Regions from separate parts of the Pristimantibacillus sp. Z349TD_6 genome, predicted to be linked through region 1. Evidence: a T-box and tRNA genes for the amino acid it is inferred to sense, from the RefSeq annotation. Region 1 holds a T-box; the other regions hold tRNA genes.
What was found. A T-box is a leader RNA that pairs with one kind of tRNA and senses whether it is charged. The one in region 1 lies ahead of AC0VYE_RS09230 (valine--tRNA ligase), so its partner is inferred to be a tRNA-Val.
Positions count from the first base shown of each region.

Region 1 (15,742 bases):
AACTCCTCAAATCGTGAGTTTGGCTTCCGAAGGGAAAATCCGCTGGTTCCAGCGAGAGTACAATGATGGCGATCTTGCGGGAGCATCGTTAGTGTTTGCGGCAACAAACGATAAACGTTTAAATGCGGAGATTGCGGCTGCGGCCGATCAGCTTGGCATTTTAGTAAATGCGGTGGATGATGCGGACAAAGGCTCGTTTATTTCACCTTCGATTGTCAGGCGTGGAGATTTGCTGCTGGCGGTTACTGCTTCAGGCGCAAGCCCGGCGTTGTCTCAGCAAATAAAGAAAGAGCTTGCAGCGCTTTATGGCCCGGAATACGAAGAAATAACGATAGTATTGCGACGCTTTCGGGAGAAAGTGTTAAACAGCTTGCTTGATGAACAGGAGAGACAATCCGTGCTGAAGCTTGCGGCCGAAGAGGCAGCGACGCTAAAGCGGATCAATATTGATATGGATGAATGGCTGCAAAGCCTGCTTCATCGGATAGACAGGGGGCTTACATAATGGCAACAACTAACCAAGGACAACGAATTATCGTGGTAGGAACAAGGCAAAGCGCACTTGCGCTTACACAAACGGGACAAGTGATCGATGAACTGACACGCATAAGTGAGAAGCATGGGTTTGATTATAAGTTTGAAGTAAAAAAAATAGTAACAAAAGGTGATCGCATACTTGATGTTACGCTGTCTAAAGTAGGTGGAAAAGGGCTGTTCGTTAAGGAAATTGAACAAGCACTTGCAGATGGTGTAATTGATTTGGCCGTTCACAGCATGAAGGACATGCCTTATGAGCTTCCGGAAGGGTTAATAAATGGAGCAATTCCAAGACGCGTCGATCCTAGAGATTGCCTTATCACTCGTGAAGGCGGCGGATTGTCTGAATTGCCTCTAGGCGCGAGAGTGGGAACGAGCAGCCTGCGCAGATCCTGCCAGCTTAAAAACGCGAGACCTGATCTTCAGCTTGAGTCCATAAGGGGCAATATAGATTCCCGTATTCGCAAATTAGAAACCGAAGGATTCGATGCGGTTGTACTTGCTGCAGCTGGACTGAAGCGCATGGGATGGGAAGATCGCATATCTGCGAACATTCCTGTTGATGTATGCTTGCCTGCTGTAGGACAAGGCGCACTTGGCATTGAATGCCGCGAGAATGATGAACAAGTTCGAGAGCTGCTTTCCCTTCTTAACGATGATGAAACCGAGGTTACGGTACGAGCTGAGCGAAGCTTCCTCGGTTCACTGAATGGTGGATGTCAGGTGCCGATAGGCGCATATTGCACATTAGGTGATGAGCTCCCGGGCCAAAGCGGGAAACATGAGCTTATCCTGACGGGCATGGTCGGATCGCCGGATGGAGCAACGCTGCTGAAAGAAGTGATGAAGGGGATTGATCCTGAACAGCTTGGCCGTGATGTTGCGGATGCGCTCATTGCACGCGGCGCAGACCGTATTTTAGCTGAAATTGGGGGATGACGGGCTTGGACAAGGGGAAGGTATACTTAGTTGGCGCCGGACCGGGAGATCCGAAGCTGATTACGGTGCGCGGACTGCAATGCTTGGAGGAATGTGAGGTTGTCGTTTACGATCGCTTGGCAAGCCCGAGATTGCTCCGGTACGTGAAGCCGGGAGCGGAGAGAATCTACGTCGGCAAGCTGCCGGACCGTCATACGATGAAGCAGGAGGAAATCAACCAGCTTCTTGTCGATTTGGCGCTGCAAGGCAAGATCGTTACACGTCTGAAAGGCGGAGATCCTACGATTTTTGGACGAGTTGGAGAAGAAGCCGAGCTTCTTTATGATAACGGAATCGAGTTCGAAATCGTGCCAGGCATTACCTCGGCAATCGCAGTTCCCGCTTACGCGGGCATTCCAGTCACACATCGTGATATGGCATCATCCTTGTCCATTATTACGGGTCATGAGAGTCCGGATAAGCTTGACCGCTCCATTCATTGGGATAAAGTTACGAATGCTACGGGAACCCTTATTTTTCTAATGGGTGTCGCCAAAATAGGATATATTTCTGATCAGCTCATGAAGCACGGCAAGCCGCCGCAAACGCCAGTTGCGCTTATTCGCTGGGGAACGAGAGTTGAACAGCGTACCATTGTTGGCACGCTGGAAACCATTGAGGGGATTGTCAAAGCAGCGAATTTTCAGCCACCTGCTGTCATTGTGGTAGGCGACGTTGTACTGCAGAGAGAGAAGCTGAAATGGTATGAGAACAAGCCGCTATTTGGCTTGCGTATACTCGTTACACGAGCTAGAGCACAGGCAAGCGAGCTAGCTGAACAGATTGAAACGCTTGGCGGGGAGCCTTGCGAGTTTCCAGTTATTGAAACGATTGAACCAACGGACCCCGTTGTTGTAGCTAACTTAAAGGAACAGTTGGAGCAGGCAGAACAATATGAGTGGCTGATGTTTACGAGCGTAAACGGCGTGGAGTACTTTTTTGAATGGCTGCGTAAATTTAATATCGATATTAGGAGATTTTTTGGTGCGAGAATTGCAGCAGTTGGTCCTAAGACAGCTGAGGCGCTTGCAAAGCGCGGCTTAGTAGTTGATGAGCTGCCTGTAAAGTTCCATGCGGAAGGCTTGCTGGACAAGCTGGCGCCGCAGCTGAAGGCCGGAGAACGAGTGCTGCTGCCTCGAGGAGATCTTGCACGCGAGGTATTGCCCCGTGAACTGAAGGCAATAGGACTTGTGCCAACGGAAATCGATGTTTATGAAACGGTTATTGTCGATGAGCAGGACGAGCTTGCCCTCGAATGGATTCGCGAGAAAGAAATTCACATGATTACATTCACTAGTTCATCAACGGTGACCAATTTGCTTGAGGTATTGAGACGCAAGGGCATATCAGATCCAGTACAACTATTAGCGGACATTCCGATTGCGAGTATTGGCCCGCTTACAACGAAGACTGCAGTAGAAGCAGGCTTGAAGGTTGCTATTGAGCCAGAAGATTCAACGCTGGATAGTATGCTTAAAGCAATCGTTGATTATCAGCAAAAACAACTTGCTAAGCTAGTCGAGGAGGAATACTAAGTGATGAGTTTCCCAACAGTAAGAAATCGCAGATTACGCAAAACGTCTGCTCTTCGGAGCATGGTAAGAGAAACCGTGCTGAGTGTAAATGATTTTATATATCCGATCTTCGTTACGCATGGTGTAAATATAAAAGAAGAAATTCCATCAATGCCGGGTGTATACCACCTGTCGATGGATCTTTTGGAGCAAGAGATTCGTGAAGTGGTTGCTTGCGGCATTCAATCAGTGCTGCTGTTCGGCCTTCCAGAATATAAAGATGCTTTAGGATCTTCGGCTTATGATGCGAACGGTATCGTTCAACAAGCGATAAAAGCAGTGAAGAAATGGGCGCCGGAGCTTGTTGTTGTCGCTGATACTTGTTTATGCCAATTTACCGACCACGGTCATTGCGGCATCGTACATTTGCATGAGGAAACAGGCATAGCGGAAGTGGATAATGACTCCTCGCTTGATCTGCTCGTACAAACGGCTGTATCGCAAGCGGAAGCAGGAGCAGACATTATCGCACCTTCCAATATGATGGACGGCTTTGTGCTTGCTATTCGTGAAGGTCTAGATGATGCTGGCTTTAGTGATGTTCCGATTATGTCTTACTCTGTTAAATTTTCTTCGGCTTACTATGGCCCTTTCCGTGATGCCGCACATTCGGCTCCACAATTCGGCGACCGCAAAACATACCAGATGGATCCAGCCAACGTACGCGAGGCGCTTCGTGAAGCAGAGTCGGATATTGCTGAGGGCGCCGATATGCTAATGGTCAAGCCTGCTCTAGCTTACTTGGATATTTTGAGACTGCTTAAGGATAAATATAATTTACCGGTTGTCGCTTATAACGTAAGTGCCGAATACTCGATGGTGAAAGCCGCTGCAGCTAATGGCTGGATTGATGAGCAATCGATCGTTCTTGAAACCTTGCTAGGCATGAAGCGTGCTGGTGCTGATCTCATTATTACGTACCACGCAAAGGATGCGGCACGTTGGTTGAAGGGAGAGGGGTAAGCAGATGAGTGAACAGTCGAACCTTAGAAATGATGCGCGCTCAGTAGAAGCTTTCGAAAGAGCGAAAAAAGTAATGCCAGGCGGTGTAAACAGCCCGGTTAGAGCATTCAAATCAGTGGGCTTGAACCCTGTCTATATGGAGCGGGGAGAAGGCAGCCGCATTTATGATATCGATGGCAACAGCTATATCGATTATGTAGCATCATGGGGCCCTCTCATTATGGGGCATGCCCATCCTGAAGTTATCGAAGCAATTAAACGTACGGCAGAGAAGGGGACAAGCTTCGGCGCCCCAACAGAGCTTGAAACATTGATGGCTGAGCTTGTTTGCGAGCGAGTACCTTCAGTTGATATCGTTCGCATGGTTAACTCCGGTACGGAAGCGACGATGAGCGCCATTCGGCTTGCTCGCGGTTATACGAAACGAAGCAGGATTTTGAAATTCGAAGGCTCATATCATGGTCATGCGGATAGCTTGCTCATTAAAGCAGGCTCAGGCGTTGCGACGCTTGGCTTGCCTGACAGCCCGGGTGTGCCAGAGCATGTAGCTTCGCATACGATTACGGTACCATACAACGATATTGAATCGGTAAAGCTTGCTTTCGAAAAATTCGGTGAGGAAATTGCTTGTGTCATCGTTGAACCGGTAGCTGGCAACATGGGCGTTGTTCCGCCATTGCCTGGTTTCCTGCAAGGGTTGCGCGACATTACAACGCAATACGGTACGGTTCTTATTTTTGACGAGGTAATGACGGGCTTCCGTGTTGGTTATAACTGCGCGCAGGGACTTTATGGTATTACGCCAGACCTTACTTGCTTCGGCAAAGTTATTGGCGGCGGCTTGCCAGTCGGCGCATACGGCGGCAAACGGGAGCTTATGGAGATGATTGCACCGAGCGGACCTATCTATCAAGCGGGAACCTTATCAGGCAATCCGCTTGCGATGGCGGCAGGTTATGCAACATTGAATCTGCTAACCCCTGAAGTGTATGAGCATATGGAGCGTCAAGCGGTTAGGCTGCAGCTTGGTTTTGAAGCGAATGCGCGCAAACATGGTATTGCAAATACGATTAACCGTGTTGGATCGATGGTTTGTCCGTTCTTCACGGATACGTTTGTCATCAATTTCGAAACGGCAAAAACATCCGATCTAGAGCGGTTTAAGGCTTATTTTGCGGCGATGCTTGATTTGGGTGTAAGCATTGCTCCTTCACAATTTGAAGGCATGTTTGTTTCCGGGGTTCATACGAATGAGGACATAGATGCGACAATCGAAGCGCATGATATTGCGTTTAGCCGCTTGTAATATCGCTGTATTTTGAAATGAAGGTAAGAGGCTCGTAAGGAAGCGAAGTTGTTTTTTGCTTCGTTTACGATTGGGAGGAACGTTATATGATTGATGGTCGGATGAAGAGGAATGGACAATGGCTGGAGCTAGAATGGCTTGCTCTTGGCGCTGCGTCCTCTGATACCATTAATCCTGAATCGGAAAAGGATCCGGCAGCAACGCCGGAGCTTGCGCAGCCGCGGGCTGGCAGTCATCCGCACCTTGTGCGTCAGTGGCTGCTGGCCCGTTCCTTTTTTCCGCAGAAGTGGATTAATCGGTTGTTTTCAATTGGAGGCATTCAGTGGAACGGGGAGCAGCTGCAGCTGCTTGCTTTCCCGCCAGTAGATCCGCGAAGTGATGCTTCATATCGTCACTTGCGAAGGGATACTAAACTAAATGTGCCAGATGTGTTATATGAAGACGATTTCTGCATCGTATTTGACAAGCCTGCTGGCATGGCAGTGCATGGATCATCTCCGGGTCAAAGCGGAACGCTCGATGAGGCGGCGGCATGGCATCTTTTGAGCCAAGGCGATCCGCTGAATATACGTCATATCCACAGGCTGGATGATGATACGTCTGGTCCCGTTCTATATGCCAAAAATGATTTGGCCCAGTGGAAGCTTGATGAGGCGATGAGAGCGAAAGCGATAGACAGACAATATATGGCTGTCGTTCAAGGCCGGATGTCAAAGCCTTCGGGTACGATCAATATGCCAATAGGGAAGGATCGACATCACCCGGCAAGGCGCAGAGTTTCAGAAAACGGCGATCTAGCAATTAGCCATTACGAGGTTGTGGCAGCAAGTTCTCGATCGTCACTAATCCGTGTAAAGCTCGAGACGGGACGAACGCATCAAATTCGGGTTCATTTAAGTCATATCGGACATCCGCTGCTTGGAGACGGTTTGTATGGAGGAAGCACAGCACAGTTGAAGCATCAAGCGCTGCATGGGGAAAAGCTTGTTTTTCCTCATCCTCTGACCGACTCGCTAATAGAAGCAGCCTCGCCTTGGCCGCAATGGCTGAAGCAGCTTTCAGTAGAGATGGAGTTCCGTTCAAAATGATAGTCATGCTCCTGCCCAACCTACCATATAGATAAGTAGTGAATGTAACGTTAGACCAAGCATTCAGTATGAGAGGGGAGGATTTAGGCGTGTCGGATCAAACGAACGGATTACGATTTGATGTGTATGAGCGCGTCCACTTGCCCGATGATGTTGCGGCAATTGACGAGTTGGAGGAAATTGAGCTTGTTCCTCGTATTCAAGTTATCGATCAAGGGGACCATGCCGTGCTTAGAGGGCAGCTTCTGCTTAGCGGGGTATATAGGAGTCAAACTGATTCCGAAAACTCCCTGACGCTGGAGCACTGGATACCGGTCGAAATAACGCTGCCAATGAACCGCATATCACGGCTGGATGATATTTCGATTGAAATTGACAATTTTGACGTCGATCTTTTGTCTGCTCGCACATTAAACATTACGGGTGTTCTTTCTTTGCGCGGTATTTCTGCTCAGCCTATTCAGGAGCCGGAGGACATTTGGCGAGAAGAACCTTTTACTGTCATTCATCAACGGGAAGTTTATGATGAACGAGCCTTGGAAGCTTTTAACGGTCAAAATGCCGCTAATGAACAATCGTACATAGCGGAAGAGCTTGAGTTTGCTGCGCAAGAGGAGATTTCAAACGAGACAATAGCCGATGCATCGGATGAGCCTGAGGAAGCAACAGTAACCATCTCTTCCTCATCGTCAGGCGGAGGCTGGTCATCTTCGCAGTTATTCGCATCTCCTGCTCCGCAGGAAGAGGATGTGGAGCGCCAAGAAGATGAGAGAGAAATTTCGCTATCTTCTCAGCAAACAAGCAACGAGGGCTGGTTAGCAACATCCTCGCCGTTTGCAAATGATTCCGCAGTGATTCCACCAGTTGAAGCAGCAAGCGAGCAAGTACTGGCGGAGGAACGTGAAGAGCCGGTACAAATCGATGCTCCAATAGCTCCAGTAGCAGAGGCTATCCCGCAGCAGAGTCTTATTCCAGAGCAGGAAAAGCAGGAGCCGCGTATCGCAATTACAAACAAGCAGCCGCAAGAGGGTTCTGGTTTGGCAGGAGATGTCGGCATTCTCACGCTGCTTCAGACGAGCCGGCGTGAACAAGCAGCACGTCAGGCGGCTGAACAGGTAGTCGCTCAGCAGCGGGCAGATGAGGAAGCTAGAGTACAGGCTTCCGGCGATGAGATTGAGTGGAAAAACTTATTTCTGGGCAAACGCTCGGAAGATAAGGAATTTAAGAAAATTCGGATGTGTATTGTGCAGCGGGACGAGACGCTTGATGTCATCGCTACACGCTATAGCATGAATCCGAGAGAAATTGTAATGTATAACCGTTTGGACGACTCAAGCGTGTCGGAAGGACAGCTGTTATACATTCCATAGAGGCTTCTATAACGAAAATGCCCTTATTGCTCATTAATTTGAGCGATAGGGGCATTTCTTGCTTCTGCCGAGGTTGACTCAGGTCAGCAACAAAGGTATGATAAAAGTATATATGTGTTATAACGACATTGATGGGGAATAGTAGGCAGCAAAGCCTTCAGAGAGTGGAACCGTTACGCTGAGAGGTTCTGCAGGAAGTGACTGCTACGAGTCGCCCCGGAGTTGCCTGAGCCAAGTAGGAGCAACCTGTGCTCTACCGAAGTCAGGCCGGCCGCAGCCGTTATCTGTTTGAGTGCCATGCGGATACATTTCGTATGGAACAAAGGTGGTACCACGGAAGCTTAACCTTTCGTCCTTTATGATAAGGGCGGCAGGTTTTTTTTGTTTTTGTAGATCGATTTATGGAGGATGGACGAATGTCAGAAAATCAAACGACAACTGCAATGCCGACAACTTATGATCCTAAGGCAGCTGAGCAGAAATGGTACGATTACTGGATGCAGGGAAAATTTTTCGAGGCAGGCAAACGACCGGATGCACAGACGTATACGATTGTTATTCCGCCTCCTAACGTTACCGGAATGCTGCATATCGGGCATGCGTTAGATTTTACCCTACAAGATATTTTAATTAGAACGAAGCGTATGCAAGGTTTCGACACGCTATGGGTGCCAGGAACTGACCATGCGGGCATCGCGACGCAAACAAGAGTTGAGCAGAAGCTGCGTGAGCAAGGAATTTCGCGCTACGACCTAGGTCGTGAAGCATTCCTAGAGAAAGTATGGGAGTGGAAGGATGAGTACGCAAGTACGATTCGCGATCAATGGTCGAAGATGGGACTTTCCCTTGATTATTCGAGAGAGCGGTTCACTTTGGATGAAGGCCTCTCCAAAGCTGTACGCGAGGTTTTTGTTAAGCTCTACGATAAGGGCTTGATCTATCGCGGCAAAAAAATCATTAACTGGGATCCTGCTGCACGCACAGCTCTTTCAGATATTGAGGTAGAGCACAAGGAAATCAATGGACATTTGTATCACTTGAAATACCCGCTTAAGGACGGTTCAGGCTTTATAACGGTTGCAACGACACGTCCAGAGACGATGCTCGGCGATACAGCAGTAGCGGTTCATCCAGAGGATGATCGTTACAAGCACTTGATTGGACAAATGATCGTGCTTCCAGTCGTTGGACGCGAAATTCCAATTATTGCAGATGAGTACGTGGATAAGGAATTTGGTTCAGGTGCCGTAAAAATTACGCCTGCACATGATCCAAATGATTTTGAAGTTGGCGAGCGTCACAGTCTGCCGCAGATCATTGTGATGGATGAGACAGGTACAATGAACGCTGAAGCTGGTCCTTATCAAGGTCTCGACCGTGCGGATTGCCGCAAGCAGCTCGTTATGGATTTGCAGGAGCAAGGGGTATGCGTGGAAATCGAAGATCATGTGCATCAAGTTGGTCACAGTGAGCGCAGCGGCGCCGTTGTTGAGCCATATTTGTCTACACAATGGTTCGTTGCAATGAAACCTCTAGCTGAGGCTGCAATTGCAGCTCAAAAGGCTGGCAAAGGTGTCAACTTCGTACCTGAGAGATTCGAGAAAATATATTTGCACTGGATCGAGAACGTACGCGATTGGTGTATTTCGAGGCAGCTATGGTGGGGTCACCGCATACCGGCTTGGTATGATGAGACGACAGGTGAAACACATGTATCCCGTGAGAATATGGAAGGCGATCACCTTACCCAAGATAATGACGTGCTTGATACGTGGTTCAGCTCCGCATTATGGCCGTTCTCTACGCTAGGCTGGCCGGATGAAACGAATGACCTGAAACGTTATTACCCAACGGATGTACTCGTAACGGGTTATGACATCATTTACTTCTGGGTATCCCGAATGATTTTCACAGCTCTTGAGTTTACAGAGCAGTCTCCGTTCAAGGATGTGCTGATGCACGGACTTGTCCGTGACTCCGAAGGACAAAAGATGTCCAAGTCGAAGGGCAATGGTGTCGATCCGCTTGAGGTAATCGAGAAATATGGCGCAGATGCTATGCGTTATATGATCTCGACAAGCAGCACGCCAGGTCAGGATTTGCGTTTCCGTTGGGAGAAGGTTGAGCAATCGCGCAACTTTGCGAACAAGATTTGGAATGCATCACGCTTCGCACTGATGAATCTTGAAGGGGTTGAAGCAGCTGATATTGATATCACTGTTAATCTCGGAACAGCGGATCGCTGGATTTTGCATCGTCTGAATGAAACGGTTCGTGATGTAACTCGATTAATTGACAGCTATGAGTTCGGTGAAACTGGACGTCTATTGTATAATTTCATTTGGGACGATCTTTGCGACTGGTACATTGAATTCGCTAAGCTTAGCCTTTACAGCACAGATGAAGCAGCTAAAAAAGCTACGCAATCGGTACTTGCTTATGTGCTAGACCGTACGCAGCGTCTTATTCACCCGTTCATGCCATATATCAGCGAAGAGATTTGGCAGCATCTGCCTCATGTTGGCGATACGATCACTTTGGCAGAATGGCCGGTTTATGATATTGCGCTTGAAGCGCCGGACGCTGTGAAAGAGATGGAGCTCCTGATGGAGATGATCCGTTCAGTGCGCAATATCCGAGCAGAAGTAAATGTTCCGATGAGCAAAAAGATTGAAATGCTTATTAAGCCTGCTAGCGAGGCTGAAGCTGCTATTATGTCCCGCAACGAAGAATTTATTAAACGTTTCTGCGGTACGTCAAGTTTGGAGACTGGCCTGCACATTAGTGCGCCGGACAAAGCAATGACTGCGATTTTAACTGGTGCTGAGATTTATTTGCCGCTTGCCGGCTTAATCGATATCGCTCAGGAAATCGCTCGTTTAGAGAAGGAACATCAGCATTTGAATACCGAGGTAGAGCGGATTGAGAAGAAGCTCAGCAATGAAGGCTTTGTGGCAAAAGCGCCAGCTAAGGTTATCGATGAAGAACGCGCCAAAATGAACGATTATGCAGACAAACGCGACAAGGTACTAGCTAGAATTGCGGAATTGCGCGGATAACGCTGCAAAACGGAAGAAGGACGATTAGTATGACAGATCAACAAATAGAGCAGCGGCCTGCAGGGCCGCTGCAATCCTACCGGGAAGCGGTAGATTGGATTACTGGGCTAATTCCATTCGGTATTCGTCCAGGCCTTGATCGGATCGAGCAATTGATGGAACGGCTGGATAATCCGCATCGCAGATTAAAGTTTATCCACATTGCCGGGACGAATGGGAAAGGGTCTACTTGTGCATATTTGACGAGCGTTTTGCTGCGCGGCGGATATGATGTAGGCACATTTACATCGCCATATATAACGAAGTTTACGAATCGTTTTCAATATAACGGCATCGATATCGAAGAAGAGACGCTGCTTAGACTTGCCAATGAGCTAAAACCTCATGTTGATGAGCTTGCTCAGACAGAACTAGGCTCGCCAACGATGTTTGAAGTATCAACAGCGCTGGCTATTCTTTTTTATGCGAAGGTCACTTATCCCGATTATGTCGTGTGGGAGACTGGACTTGGCGGCAGGCTTGATGTGACAAATATCGTTCAACCGGTTGTTTCCGTCATTACGAATATTGGCCATGACCATATGGATAAACTCGGCGATACGATTGCTGCAGTTGCGAGCGAAAAAGCTGGCATTATTAAAGCAGGAATACCGGTCATTAGTGCGGTTACTCAGCCTGAGGCAATTGAGGTTATCAAGCAAGCAGCTGAAGGCAAAAAAAGCACGCTATATTTGTTAGGTGAACAATTCCATGAAACGGCAATCTCGGTTCGAGAGAATGAGCAAACTTTCCGCTTCGACAATCTGTTCCGCAGCATCGAGCCTTTGACAATCACGCTAAATGGTGCCCATCAACGGACGAATGCAGCGGTTGCTGTCATGACGCTTGAGATACTTCGCCAATATAATGCACTGGTCATCGAAGATGATGTACTGGCGGAAGGACTTCAAAAGGCTGCGTGGCCGGGACGACTTGAGATGGTTTCTAATCAGCCTCGTATTTTGGTCGATGGCGCACATAATCCAGAAGGTGCAGAGTCACTCGTGGACGCTTTAAAAAATACTTACAAATATGATCGGTTACATCTTATGATGGGTATGCTGGAGAATAAGAATCATCAGGATGTTCTTAAGCATATACTACCAATAGTGGATACGCTTATTGTGACCGAGCCTGACTATCGAATGAAAAAAGATGCCTCTGCTTTGGCTGATTTGGTACGTGAAATGCGTCAGCAACAGCCAGATCAGTACGCTTTCGAGCTTGTGGTGGAATCAAACTGGCAAGCAGCATTACAAAAACTACAACAGTTAACCGGGGAAACAGACCTTGGAGTCGTGACAGGCACGCTATATTTAATTGCTGACGTTCGCTCCCGTATTTTGTATGACTCGGATTCTGAAAAAGGTTGGTGAACCGTCTTTGAATACGGCAGAACACGTTCATTTCATCGGAATCGGCGGTTACGGTATGAGTGCCATTGCCCGCGTTATGCTGGAAATGGGCTATAAGGTGACCGGGTCCGATGTCGCACGTCAAGAATTAACAGAGAAGCTTGCAGCAAATGGTGCCAGCATTTATATCGGTCATCAGCCCGAGCATGTGAATGGAGCGGACTTGGTCGTATACTCTACGGCACTTTCCAAAGATAATGTTGAACGGAAAGCAGCTGAAGAGCTTAACATCCCAGTTTTGCATCGATCGCAAATGCTGGCTAGATTGATGAACGCAGGCAAAGGAATCGCAGTAGCCGGCGCACATGGCAAGACGACGACCTCTTCAATGATCGCGCTTGTTATGGAATCTTGCGGTGCGGATCCAACCTATATTATCGGTGGCGAAATCGTTAATGTAGGTACAAACGCAAAAGCGGGCAAAGGTGAATACGTCGTAGCGGAAGCGGACGAGAGTGATGGTTCATTCCTTCATTATCACCCTACGCTTGCTATCGTGACGAATATTGAGCCGGATCATCTTGAAAATTATGATGGCGATTTCGGCAAGCTGAAGGCTGCTTATGTGCAGTTTTTGCAGCAGGTGAAAGCGGACGGCAAGGCGATTGTATGCGCGGATGACGAGACGGTTAACGAATTGATACCGCAAGTATATCAAGGCAATATGAATTCATCGCAGCTAGTGACTTATGGCATTGACGGCGATGCAGACTATAAAGCTCAAAATGTTGTACTTGGAGACCGGAAGGTAACCTTTACAATGACGCATAAAGGGGCATTGCTTGGAGATGTGGAGCTGTCTGTTCCAGGCCTTCATAATGTGTACAATGCAATGGCTACTGTTATTACTTGTCTCGAAGCAGGCTTGTCCTTTGACAAAATTGCTGTTGCGATTCAATCATTTAGAGGCGCGAAACGCCGCTTCCAGGTGCTTGGGGAAGTTAATGATATTTTGGTCATTGATGACTATGCGCATCATCCAACGGAGATCAGAGCGACAATCAGCGCTGCTAAAGCAACAGGTAAACGTATTATTGCCGTGTTTCAACCACAGCGTTATACGAGGACGTTTTTCTTATTCGAGCAATTCAGCCGTGCATTCCCAGAGGCCGATGAGGTAATCATTACCGACATCTACTCGCCGGCAGGCGAATTGCAAATCGAAGGAGTAACATCCCGCAAGCTGGTGGAGCTAATCAAAAGCAACAGCAACGCGAACTCCGAGTATATTCCAACCAAAGAAGAAGTGCTTGCATACTTGACTGAGCGGGTCGCACCAGGCGATCTTGTTATCACCATGGGAGCAGGCGACATTTGGAAGGTAGCGGATTCGTTAGCGAAATCGTTAAAATCAAACCAATAAGCAGCTAATGCCCGGGATTCCATATCGGAATCACCGGGCATTTTGTATAAGCATAGGACTTTTCGTAAAAAAGGCTGTAAATAAGCCCACATAAAATTAACTTCAAAAACCGATAAAGATGAATCTCATTAGTCCAATTCCCTATCCTCATTTGCTTGTACTCACTACATAATTCACCTCTAACTTTCTAACTCTCTACCTCATTCATTCATTCATTCACTGATCTCATCAACCCACTTAAACTAGCACTAGCTAAATATCCTCATAATTAACAACCCCAATAACCTATGCTTTAAAAAGACTCCACAGCCTCCCAGCGGGACGGAGCGCACTAAACGTCATAAATCTACAATCAAAGTTTACGGACCTTTAATAATCCGTTTACGGGTCTCAGAATGCACATCAAGGTTTTAAGAAGTGCCGATCGTGTCCCAGCGGGACAGGCTTTTGTTAGTCCAATTGCGAGTCTAAGAGGATGCAGCAAGGTTTGTAGAAGCTTCCAGCGGGTCCCGGAGGGACAAAGCGCTCCAACGCTGCATGAACTGTTGGACGCCGGATGTGGTTATACGTTAGTTGAGTTGCGGGTGTCCAGAGGGTGCAACCCTTGGGGCCCTCCCTTGGAAGGGAGGGTTTGGGTGGGTTCGAAAATCATTTAATCATTTAATTTTTTAATTTTAAAATTAAAGTTTGAAATTGTAATCTCATTAAACTATAAATTTAAAACCTTTGAAGGTTTGGTAGACAACCCTCTAAGGGCATGGGTCTAAATCTCTCAAATGTCTCATAGATTAATACTAGATGAAAGGGACAAGGAGTGGATGAAATGACTCAGAAAAACCGTATTACTTATCGTTTTGACCGTAATGGCAATGGACAGTCCGTTAACGAAGAAAGCCGCAGCAATGACAATCAACAAGAGGCTCTCGATCATAAAGCAGCATCACCCAACAACTCTAATAACAATACGAATAAAATGATTTCCAAGAAAGTTGTTCCTCTATACCCATCTACAGAGAAGCATTCCGTCAGCGAAGTGAGTCCATGGAACAGTCCGTTCCAAGAGGATATTGGCGCATTGGAGCAGCTTATTAGAGATGCTGATTCAAAGACAGTATCCACTCCAAAACAGGCTCAGCCCAATCCTCCAAAAGAGAAGAAAAAAACGATAAAACCAACTTTTATGGATGATCCCTATGAGCAGCCTGAGGATCAACAGACATATGCGGAAAGGTATTCAGATAGGGATTATATGCAGGAGCCGATTCAAGCGTATGAAGAAGAGTTCGTAGAAGACGAAATCAGTATAAAAAGAGTGAACTATGCACGAATGAAACGTATGGCGGGAGCGCCATCGTGGTTTAATGTGTTTTTGTCAGTGACGGCTGCGCTTGCTACTGGAGCGCTGTTTGGTTATTTATTGTTGTCATTGTTTACGGGGGCAAGCATTTGGCCGGGGGGAGCTGGCAATAAGCCTGATTCAGTGCCCGTGATTGGAGATTCTGTCCAAGAAGGAACAGGAAAAGATCCGGTTGCAGGTGTAGGTGAGGAAAGCAAGGAAGCGGGCGTTGAAAATAAAAATGACCCTGCAGCAAAACCGGATCCGAATACTGCGATGGCTGCACTTAAAGGGCTGGATCGTTCTTATTATTTGCTGCAATTTGGAGTGTTTAGCAATACAGAGGGCAGGGATGCCGCAATGGCGCAATTGGCCGAGAAAGGGCTTGCTGGTGCTGCTATGACAAGCGCTGCTGATTATCGCGTATATGCTGGCATGGGTACAGATCGAAAAGGAGCTCAGGTTATTCGGAATATGATGCCGGAAATCGATCTTTATATCAAAGAAGTAAATATAGTAAATCCAGGAAAAATACCGTTTAAAGGCGATCAAAAAGCAGCACAATCTTTCTTCGATCAAACGGCAGTAGTCGTCCAAATGTTGGATGAATTAACATTAGCCCAGCTGGAACAGCCGACCTTATCGCCGCTTGGCGATGTTGCAGCAAATTCGTGGAAAGCCGAGCATCAAAAATGGACAGAAAACGCGGAAACG
Region 1 covers NZ_CM149662.1:2,140,833-2,156,574, forward strand. The annotation lists gene AC0VYE_RS09195 (precorrin-2 dehydrogenase/sirohydrochlorin ferrochelatase family protein) at 1-505, shown strand, start outside; gene hemC (hydroxymethylbilane synthase) at 505-1,476, shown strand; gene cobA (uroporphyrinogen-III C-methyltransferase) at 1,482-3,050, shown strand; gene hemB (porphobilinogen synthase) at 3,054-4,052, shown strand; gene hemL (glutamate-1-semialdehyde 2,1-aminomutase) at 4,057-5,358, shown strand; gene AC0VYE_RS09220 (RluA family pseudouridine synthase) at 5,445-6,446, shown strand; gene AC0VYE_RS09225 (LysM peptidoglycan-binding domain-containing protein) at 6,536-7,816, shown strand; T-box leader at 7,936-8,176, shown strand; gene AC0VYE_RS09230 (valine--tRNA ligase) at 8,233-10,875, shown strand; gene AC0VYE_RS09235 (bifunctional folylpolyglutamate synthase/dihydrofolate synthase) at 10,905-12,290, shown strand; gene murC (UDP-N-acetylmuramate--L-alanine ligase) at 12,298-13,692, shown strand; gene AC0VYE_RS09245 (hypothetical protein) at 14,516-15,742, shown strand, end outside.

Region 2 (4,666 bases), 3.0 Mb from region 1:
AATGTATCAAAAACTCGCTGCTGGTTGTCCTCATCTATCCCAATACCGGTGTCCTTTACAACAAATACAATGCAGTCAGTAAGCTTATCCTTGTATACGTGCAAAGCGACATCGCCCTTATCCGTAAACTTAATAGCATTGTTTAATAGATTGCGAATAATTTGGCTCAGCTTTTGTCCATCGGATACTAGCATTTGAGGAGCCTCTTCATCTATTAAAACTTCGAAGCTTAGCTGCTTCTTTTCAGCTAAATGGGCAAATTCATGGTATATCAGCTGCGTAACATCCTCGACGGACACTTCTCCCCAGTTGATATCCATCTTACCTGCTTCCAACTTGGATAAGTCCAGGATGTCATTAATGATTCGCAGCAATTCGTTACTAGAGCTGTTTATCATATCTGCATACTCAAAATTCTCATTGTGTTCCTGGCTGGCCGTATTCTCACGAATGAGCTCTGAGAGGACAATGATGCTATTAAGAGGTGTCCGAAGCTCATGAGACATATTAGAGAGAAAGTCCGACTTATATTTGGATGACTTCATGATTTGTATCGCTTTGTCTTCAAGCTCCTTCGTTTGCTCCACTAGAAGCAAGTTATTGTCGCGCAGCTCGTCCGAACGGAGCTGTTCCTTATAAAAATCATTAATAATAAATAAGAAAAAGGCACCAAGCAAAATAGAAAGAGGCAGCGTAAAAGGCATAATCTGCTTCAAGTACAACTCACGAGACAGAGCGCCAAAGATCGCGATACCAGTTACCTGTACAATATTGATGGTTAGCAAAGAAATCGTTGCCTTCTTACGATAGCCCCATAACTGGCGTCGTTCGTAAAGCATGACGAGCCCTGCTGCGACGAGTCCCATAATAGCGATATTAATTGATCCCGTTAGTGAGCTTGGTGTTATTCCATTGACAAAATATCTTGAAGCAGAGATACCAAGTCCAATAATAAAAACATGGCGCGGATCACGGAACACTAGTGTTGCAAAAATAATAGGTACGCCGCGCAAATCGAATAAGGGACCTCTCCCTAATTCTACACCAACCATCATCGTCAGCCAGCCGGATAAAATAAAAGTGACAATCAACAAACTATTTTTCACATTGGAGGAAGCTCGGTTTAGAAAATTTTTGTATAGGAGGTTAAAAAGGTAAGCACAAGTAATGAGAATACTTATATTTGTAAAAAAGGTGACGGAAAAATTCATATATGTCCTCCCTTAGCTGTTTTTATTGTACACGAGGCTAACTCCTTTGACAAAAAAATAGCTCAAAGCATCTCATTTGAGCATCATTTCCTACTTTTAAACAACAAAAAAAGCCTTGCTAAGCAAGACTTCTTTTGTCGTACTATGATGCGCGTAGAGGGACTTGAACCCCCACGGTCGCCCGCTAGATCCTAAGTCTAGTGCGTCTGCCAATTCCGCCATACGCGCGCATCCGAGATAAAAAATGGTGAGTCATGTAGGATTCGAACCTACGACACCCTGATTAAAAGTCAGGTGCTCTACCAACTGAGCTAATGACTCATACTATGGTGGAGGATGACGGGATCGAACCGCCGACCCTCTGCTTGTAAGGCAGATGCTCTCCCAGCTGAGCTAATCCTCCATGGAAACACTAAAACCCACTGCGAGTGGGAGTCTTGCTTCATTGTGCGTTTTGCACATTGAAAACTGGATACGAAAGATTAGGCTTGCTGAAGCCTTTTTAGCTGCTGTCTACTGGATGTATGGGTCACAGTAAACGTGTTTAGGATAAGCCCTCGACCGATTAGTATTCGTCAGCTACACACATTGCTGTGCTTCCACTCCGAACCTATCAACCTCGTCGTCTTCAAGGGGTCTTACATACTGGGAAATCTCATCTTGAGGGGGGCTTCACGCTTAGATGCTTTCAGCGCTTATCCCGTCCGTACTTGGCTACCCAGCGGTGCTCCTGGCGGAACAACTGGTACACCAGCGGTACGTCCATCCCGGTCCTCTCGTACTAAGGACAGCTCCTCTCAAATTTCCTGCGCCCGCGACAGATAGGGACCGAACTGTCTCACGACGTTCTGAACCCAGCTCGCGTACCGCTTTAATGGGCGAACAGCCCAACCCTTGGGACCTACTTCAGCCCCAGGATGCGATGAGCCGACATCGAGGTGCCAAACCTCCCCGTCGATGTGGACTCTTGGGGGAGATAAGCCTGTTATCCCCAGGGTAGCTTTTATCCGTTGAGCGATGGCCCTTCCATTCGGTACCACCGGATCACTAAGCCCTACTTTCGTACCTGCTCGACTTGTAGGTCTCGCAGTCAAGCTCCCTTATGCCTTTGCACTCTTCGAATGATTTCCAACCATTCTGAGGGAACCTTTGGGCGCCTCCGTTACATTTTAGGAGGCGACCGCCCCAGTCAAACTGTCCACCTGACACGGTCCCCGAACCGGTTTCACGGTTCTAGGTTAGAACTCCGATACGATCAGGGTGGTATCCCAACGTTGCCTCCACACAAGCTGGCGCTCATGCTTCTAAGGCTCCCACCTATCCTGTACAGATCGTACCAAAGTTCAATATCAAGTTACAGTAAAGCTCCATGGGGTCTTTCCGTCTTGTCGCGGGTAACCTGCATCTTCACAGGTATTAAAATTTCACCGGATCTCTCGTTGAGACAGCGCCCAAGTCGTTACGCCATTCGTGCGGGTCAGAATTTACCTGACAAGGAATTTCGCTACCTTAGGACCGTTATAGTTACGGCCGCCGTTTACTGGGGCTTCGGTTCACAGCTTCGGGTTACCCCTAACCGCTCCCCTTAACCTTCCAGCACCGGGCAGGCGTCAGCCCGTATACTTCGCCTTACGGCTTCGCACAGACCTGTGTTTTTGCTAAACAGTCGCTTGGGCCTTTTCACTGCGGCCCCCTCGGGCTATTCACCCTACCGAGGCACCCCTTCTCCCGAAGTTACGGGGTCATTTTGCCGAGTTCCTTAACGAGAGTTCTTCCGCGCGCCTTAGCATGCTCTGCTCGCCTACCTGTGTCGGTTTGCGGTACGGGCACCTAGATCTCACTAGAGGCTTTTCTTGACAGCCGGAGTACATGACCTTCGCTACTGCAATTTTCGCTCCCCATCACAGCCCAGCCTTATGATCGACGGATTTGCCTATCGATCAGCCTCACTGCTTGGACGGACTATTCCATCAGTCCGCGTCACTGCCCTTCTGTGTCACCCCATTGCTCAAACGATCCTCGGTGGTACAGGAATTTCAACCTGTTGTCCATCCACTACGCCTTTCGGCCTCGCGTTAGGTCCCGACTTACCCTGAGAGGACGAGCCTTCCTCAGGAACCCTTAGGCTTTCGGCGGACAAGATTCTCACTTGTCTTTTCGTTACTCATACCGGCATTCTCACTTGAATACAGTCCACCAGTCCTCACGGTCCAACTTCAATCCGTATTCAACGCTCCCCTACCCAAGTACCATACGGTACATGTCATAGCTTCGGTGGTGTGTTTAGCCCCGTTACATTTTCGGCGCAGAGTCACTCGACCAGTGAGCTATTACGCACTCTTTAAATGATGGCTGCTTCTAAGCCAACATCCTGGTTGTCTTTGCAACTCCACATCCTTTCCCACTTAACACACACTTGGGGACCTTAGCTGATGATCTGGGCTGTTTCCCTCTTGACAATGGATCTTAGCACTCACTGTCTGACTCCCGAGTAGCACGTCTATGGCATTCGGAGTTTGACTGGACTTGGTAACCCTTGGCGGGCCCCGCACCCAATCAGTGCTCTACCTCCACGACGCTCATTCCTCGAGGCTAGCCCTAAAGCTATTTCGGGGAGAACCAGCTATCTCCGAGTTCGATTGGAATTTCTCCGCTACCCCCACCTCATCCCCGCATTTTTCAACATGCGTGGGTTCGGGCCTCCAGTGCGTGTTACCGCACCTTCACCCTGGACAGGGGTAGATCACACGGTTTCGGGTCTACGACCACGTACTTATTCGCCCTATTCAGACTCGCTTTCGCTACGGCTCCGTCTTCCCGACTTAACCTTGCACGTGATCGTAACTCGCCGGTTCATTCTACAAAAGGCACGCCATCACCCATTTAACGGGCTCTGACTTTTTGTAAGCGCACGGTTTCAGGTTCTTTTTCACTCCGCTTCCGCGGTGCTTTTCACCTTTCCCTCACGGTACTGCTTCACTATCGGTCACCAGGGAGTATTTAGCCTTGGCAGATGGTCCTGCCGGATTCCGACGGGGTTTCTCGTGTCCCGCCGTACTCAGGATCCGTCTCGGAGGGTGCTTGCTTTCGGTTACAGGGCTTTTACCTGCTCTGGCGGGCCTTTCCAGACCTCTTCGCCTACCAAACACCTTTGTAACTCCATGTGAGACGTCCTACAACCCCAAGAAGCAAGCTCCTTGGTTTGGGCTAATCCGCGTTCGCTCGCCGCTACTGACGGAATCACTATTGTTTTCTCTTCCTCAGGGTACTTAGATGTTTCAGTTCCCCTGGTATGCCTCTACCCAACCTATGTATTCAGTTGAGAGTAACTATCCATTACGATAGCTGGGTTTCCCCATTCGGAAATCCTCGGATCAATGCCTGCTTACGGCTCCCCGGGGCGGTATCGTTGTTCGCCACGTCCTTCTTCGGCTCCTGGTGCCTAGGCATCCTCC
Region 2 covers NZ_CM149662.1:6,972,665-6,977,330, forward strand. The annotation lists gene AC0VYE_RS30265 (ATP-binding protein) at 1-1,106, opposite strand, end outside; tRNA gene AC0VYE_RS30270 (tRNA-Leu) at 1,360-1,439, opposite strand; tRNA gene AC0VYE_RS30275 (tRNA-Lys) at 1,457-1,532, opposite strand; tRNA gene AC0VYE_RS30280 (tRNA-Val) at 1,539-1,614, opposite strand; rRNA gene AC0VYE_RS30285 (23S ribosomal RNA) at 1,757-4,666, opposite strand, start outside.
Region 2: it has a tRNA-Val gene. The T-box ahead of AC0VYE_RS09230 (valine--tRNA ligase) is inferred to sense a tRNA for this amino acid. The anticodon was not compared.

Region 3 (4,666 bases), 3.1 Mb from region 1:
CTTTTATAAAGAGCTGGAAATGCCGAAAAATTCTCAAATACCTGTCTCTCCTCTTTGAGCCTTTGCTCTATAACCTTATCTATTTTAAAAGAATCGTAATCCATATCGGGAAGTACCTTTCTTCCTTCATCTCTCATTAACCCCATCTTTTCAAGTCGCCGGACACGTTCTTTATTCAATTCAGTCCATGAACTTTTTTTGCTTCTAGGCGATAGTCTTTGCGCCATTTGAGTTTCGGCTATTTTCTTTTTCACTCCATCAATCCATCCAAAACACAAAGATTCTTCGACCGCGTCCAAATACAGCAGCGTATCTGGGTTTGGCGTCATGCTAACTACTACCCAGCAAGATTTTTTAATATTTCCATTTTCCTGCAGCCAAATCCTCAAATCTTCTCTCGAATTTACTGTAATTAGATTTTCAATTTCCATAGATAAAATTCAAGCTCCTTCTAACTATAGTGTGTAATTAAATTCAGTATACAACGTATGACCTAAGTCGAAGTTGATACTATCAGCAAAAGGGTAAAATGATACTAATCTCAACTAGCTATGGTGACTTATTTCTTCTATTAAATCGAAGTAAAAAGGTCGACTCCCCTATTTTTAGAAGTATCGACCTTTTAGACTGATTTGATTTAATTCAAAACAATGTGTCAGTGATTAAACGGATTCCGCAGCTTTCTGATACCAAAAAAATGCATAGTCGTTCATGACGGATGCGTGGCCTAGTTGGCGCAACATTGTAGAAATATTGCCTCTGTGATAGGTCCCATGATTGGCCACTTGCAGTACAATTTCCGATAAACGTGTTTGGCGAATTCCGGCAAATGGGTTATCAAGCAAAACGGTTTGCTCCAAATCAGCTTCGCTTTGGAACCATTCTCTGTATTGTTCCGATAACTGCGCGAAGTTTTTTTCGTATTCATCTACAGAATGCAGGATACTCACATTTAGCGACATACATTCTTGAAATGCCTCTCGCATACCAGTGCCTGTTATAACCTTATACCACATCGTATCCACTGCATAGATATGACTAAGGGCATGGGCAAGGGTAGGAAATGAGCTGTTTACTTCTTGACTTAGCACAGAGGCCGGGAGTTCCTTAATTCTCCCCATGATCGTTTGGTTAGCCCATGTGTGGTATTGAAACATTTCTACTGGATGATTGGACATTCGTAAAGTCTCCTTTTGATTTCTAATAAATTGATTTTGGTTCTGTAGTTATAATAATAAAAGAAGTATGACAACAGACTGTCATACTTCTTCATAAAGTTTGAGTGTATTTTGAAGCTGTTCTTTTAAAATCCCTCGCAGTGCATGAGGTTCAAGTACTTCGGCGCCACTGCCAAAGCTCAGAAGAATGGACCATAGCCATCTTGCTTCTAGTGGTTTATAAACTGGAATTCGTATCGTTGCACTTCCATCGGCATGAAATTGCATATCCGCTTGGTGAAACTGATCCATTGCTATCGCCAAAGCCTCCGGTCCCACTTGAATCACAACATCTTTCAAAAGCTCGCACCATTCCTTGTTTGTGAAAGTAAGCTCTTTCGACACTAAGTGGTGCTGCTGAAAGTCTTCCTGCGTCAACACTAAATTCATTATCCGTGATAGTCGGAACTCCCGATAGTCACAACGCGTTCGACAAAAGCCATAAACGTACCAATTGCCATATTTGAAATGAAGCTGTATGGGTTCCATATCACGGGAAGTACGATCATTATTTGCATTAATATAATCAAAACGGACGATTTTCCGCTCCGTAATTCCCGTACGTAAATGTTGAAGCGCATCCGGCCCTGACCGGCGGGTTTCTAAGTCGACAGAAACAGTAGGGATCTGTTGCTCGGATCCGATTGTTTGTAGTCGTTCAATGGTACCTTGAGCACGCTCATCTTTAAACACGCTGGAGAGGCTGCTGAGCACGGTGATCAGGGAATCCACATCGTAAGAACCGAGCAAGCTTTTATCCATTTTGTATCCGTCCATTATGCCGTATCCGCCATTCATTCCCTGATACGATATGACAGGGAAGCCCGCAGCGCAAATCACATCGATATCCCGATAAATGGTTCTTTGGGAAACTTGATACTCTTCAGCCAGCATAGAAGCAGACAAAACTTCGTTATTCAGGAGCTTGTAGATTATGGAGATCAATCGCTCCAATTTCATATATATCCCCACCCGTTAATCCATTTCGTATTATGCTTAACATTATATCACAGATTTTTTATTACTAATTTTTAGGGAAACCCTGCCTGATGTAACGTAGATACATGAATTGGATTTAACGATCGGGGTATCTAGATTGGCATAACACCGTAAAACCCACGTTAGAAAGCATCTCCTATCGCAGGTAGAAGTGCAGTCATAATGGAAGGAGTTCACCTCTTAAAGAACAAACATCGCTAATGTAAACGCACCGATGACCAGCCGGTCGTGTGTGCGCCAGAGGCACAGAGACTAGAACATTTAATATAGTGTTACAGTCAAAAAAACCACTTGCATTCATTCGAACATCTACCCTAGATTATTGAATGAATTTCCACAACATTTCGATCTGACATATTAGTAATACCTAGATAAACAGCTGTCTAAGCGTTCGCCTTTCAATAAGTTCACTTGCAGTCGAACCACAGTACAATTATAGTGCAGCCCTCTTCTTTTTAAGGCGTGTTTATTTGGCTCTTAACATCCCATACCTTCGTCTCTTATTAGATTCCAGATATTAGAATGATATTATTTGTCTGCAGAGAGTTAAAAGCTTGGGGAAGGTGTAGTGGAATTTTTTGCGTGATCGGAGTAATAACAACTGAGGCCCTATTATATTTTACTAATATGGGATTAACAATTTGATGAAAATTACTCAAAAGCATCTCATTTGAGTATCATTTCCTGTTTTTGAACAACAAAAAAAGCCTTGCTAAGCAAGACTTCTTTGCCGTACTATGATGCGCGTAGAGGGACTTGAACCCCCACGGTCGCCCGCTAGATCCTAAGTCTAGTGCGTCTGCCAATTCCGCCATACGCGCGCATCCGAGATAAAAAATGGTGAGTCATGTAGGATTCGAACCTACGACACCCTGATTAAAAGTCAGGTGCTCTACCAACTGAGCTAATGACTCATACTATGGTGGAGGATGACGGGATCGAACCGCCGACCCTCTGCTTGTAAGGCAGATGCTCTCCCAGCTGAGCTAATCCTCCATGGAAACACTAAAACCCACTGCGAGTGGGAGTCTTGCTTCATTGTGCGTTTTGCACATTGAAAACTGGATACGAAAGATTAGGCTTGCTGAAGCCTTTATGCTGCTGTCTACCGGATGTATGGGTCACAGTAAACGTGTTTAGGATAAGCCCTCGACCGATTAGTATTCGTCAGCTACACACATTGCTGTGCTTCCACCCCGAACCTATCAACCTCGTCGTCTTCAAGGGGTCTTACATACTGGGAAATCTCATCTTGAGGGGGGCTTCACGCTTAGATGCTTTCAGCGCTTATCCCGTCCGTACTTGGCTACCCAGCGGTGCTCCTGGCGGAACAACTGGTACACCAGCGGTACGTCCATCCCGGTCCTCTCGTACTAAGGACAGCTCCTCTCAAATTTCCTGCGCCCGCGACAGATAGGGACCGAACTGTCTCACGACGTTCTGAACCCAGCTCGCGTACCGCTTTAATGGGCGAACAGCCCAACCCTTGGGACCTACTTCAGCCCCAGGATGCGATGAGCCGACATCGAGGTGCCAAACCTCCCCGTCGATGTGGACTCTTGGGGGAGATAAGCCTGTTATCCCCAGGGTAGCTTTTATCCGTTGAGCGATGGCCCTTCCATTCGGTACCACCGGATCACTAAGCCCTACTTTCGTACCTGCTCGACTTGTAGGTCTCGCAGTCAAGCTCCCTTATGCCTTTGCACTCTTCGAATGATTTCCAACCATTCTGAGGGAACCTTTGGGCGCCTCCGTTACATTTTAGGAGGCGACCGCCCCAGTCAAACTGTCCACCTGACACGGTCCCCGAACCGGTTTCACGGTTCTAGGTTAGAACTCCGATACGATCAGGGTGGTATCCCAACGTTGCCTCCACACAAGCTGGCGCTCATGCTTCAAAGGCTCCCACCTATCCTGTACAGATCGTACCAAAGTTCAATATCAAGTTACAGTAAAGCTCCATGGGGTCTTTCCGTCTTGTCGCGGGTAACCTGCATCTTCACAGGTATTAAAATTTCACCGGATCTCTCGTTGAGACAGCGCCCAAGTCGTTACGCCATTCGTGCGGGTCAGAATTTACCTGACAAGGAATTTCGCTACCTTAGGACCGTTATAGTTACGGCCGCCGTTTACTGGGGCTTCGGTTCACAGCTTCGGGTTACCCCTAACCGCTCCCCTTAACCTTCCAGCACCGGGCAGGCGTCAGCCCGTATACTTCGCCTTACGGCTTCGCACAGACCTGTGTTTTTGCTAAACAGTCGCTTGGGCCTTTTCACTGCGGCCCCCTCGGGCTATTCACCCTACCGAGGCACCCCTTCTCCCGAAGTTACGGGGTCATTTTGCCGAGTTCCTTAACGAGAGTTCTTCCGCGCGCCTTAGCATGCTCTGCTCGCCTACCTGTGTCGGTTTGCGGTACGGGCACCTAGATCTCACTAGAGGCTTTTCTTGAC
Region 3 covers NZ_CM149662.1:6,962,615-6,967,280, forward strand. The annotation lists gene AC0VYE_RS30215 (YdeI/OmpD-associated family protein) at 1-431, opposite strand, end outside; gene AC0VYE_RS30220 (DinB family protein) at 663-1,178, opposite strand; gene AC0VYE_RS30225 (helix-turn-helix transcriptional regulator) at 1,260-2,177, opposite strand; tRNA gene AC0VYE_RS30230 (tRNA-Leu) at 2,958-3,037, opposite strand; tRNA gene AC0VYE_RS30235 (tRNA-Lys) at 3,055-3,130, opposite strand; tRNA gene AC0VYE_RS30240 (tRNA-Val) at 3,137-3,212, opposite strand; rRNA gene AC0VYE_RS30245 (23S ribosomal RNA) at 3,354-4,666, opposite strand, start outside.
Region 3: it has a tRNA-Val gene. The T-box ahead of AC0VYE_RS09230 (valine--tRNA ligase) is inferred to sense a tRNA for this amino acid. The anticodon was not compared.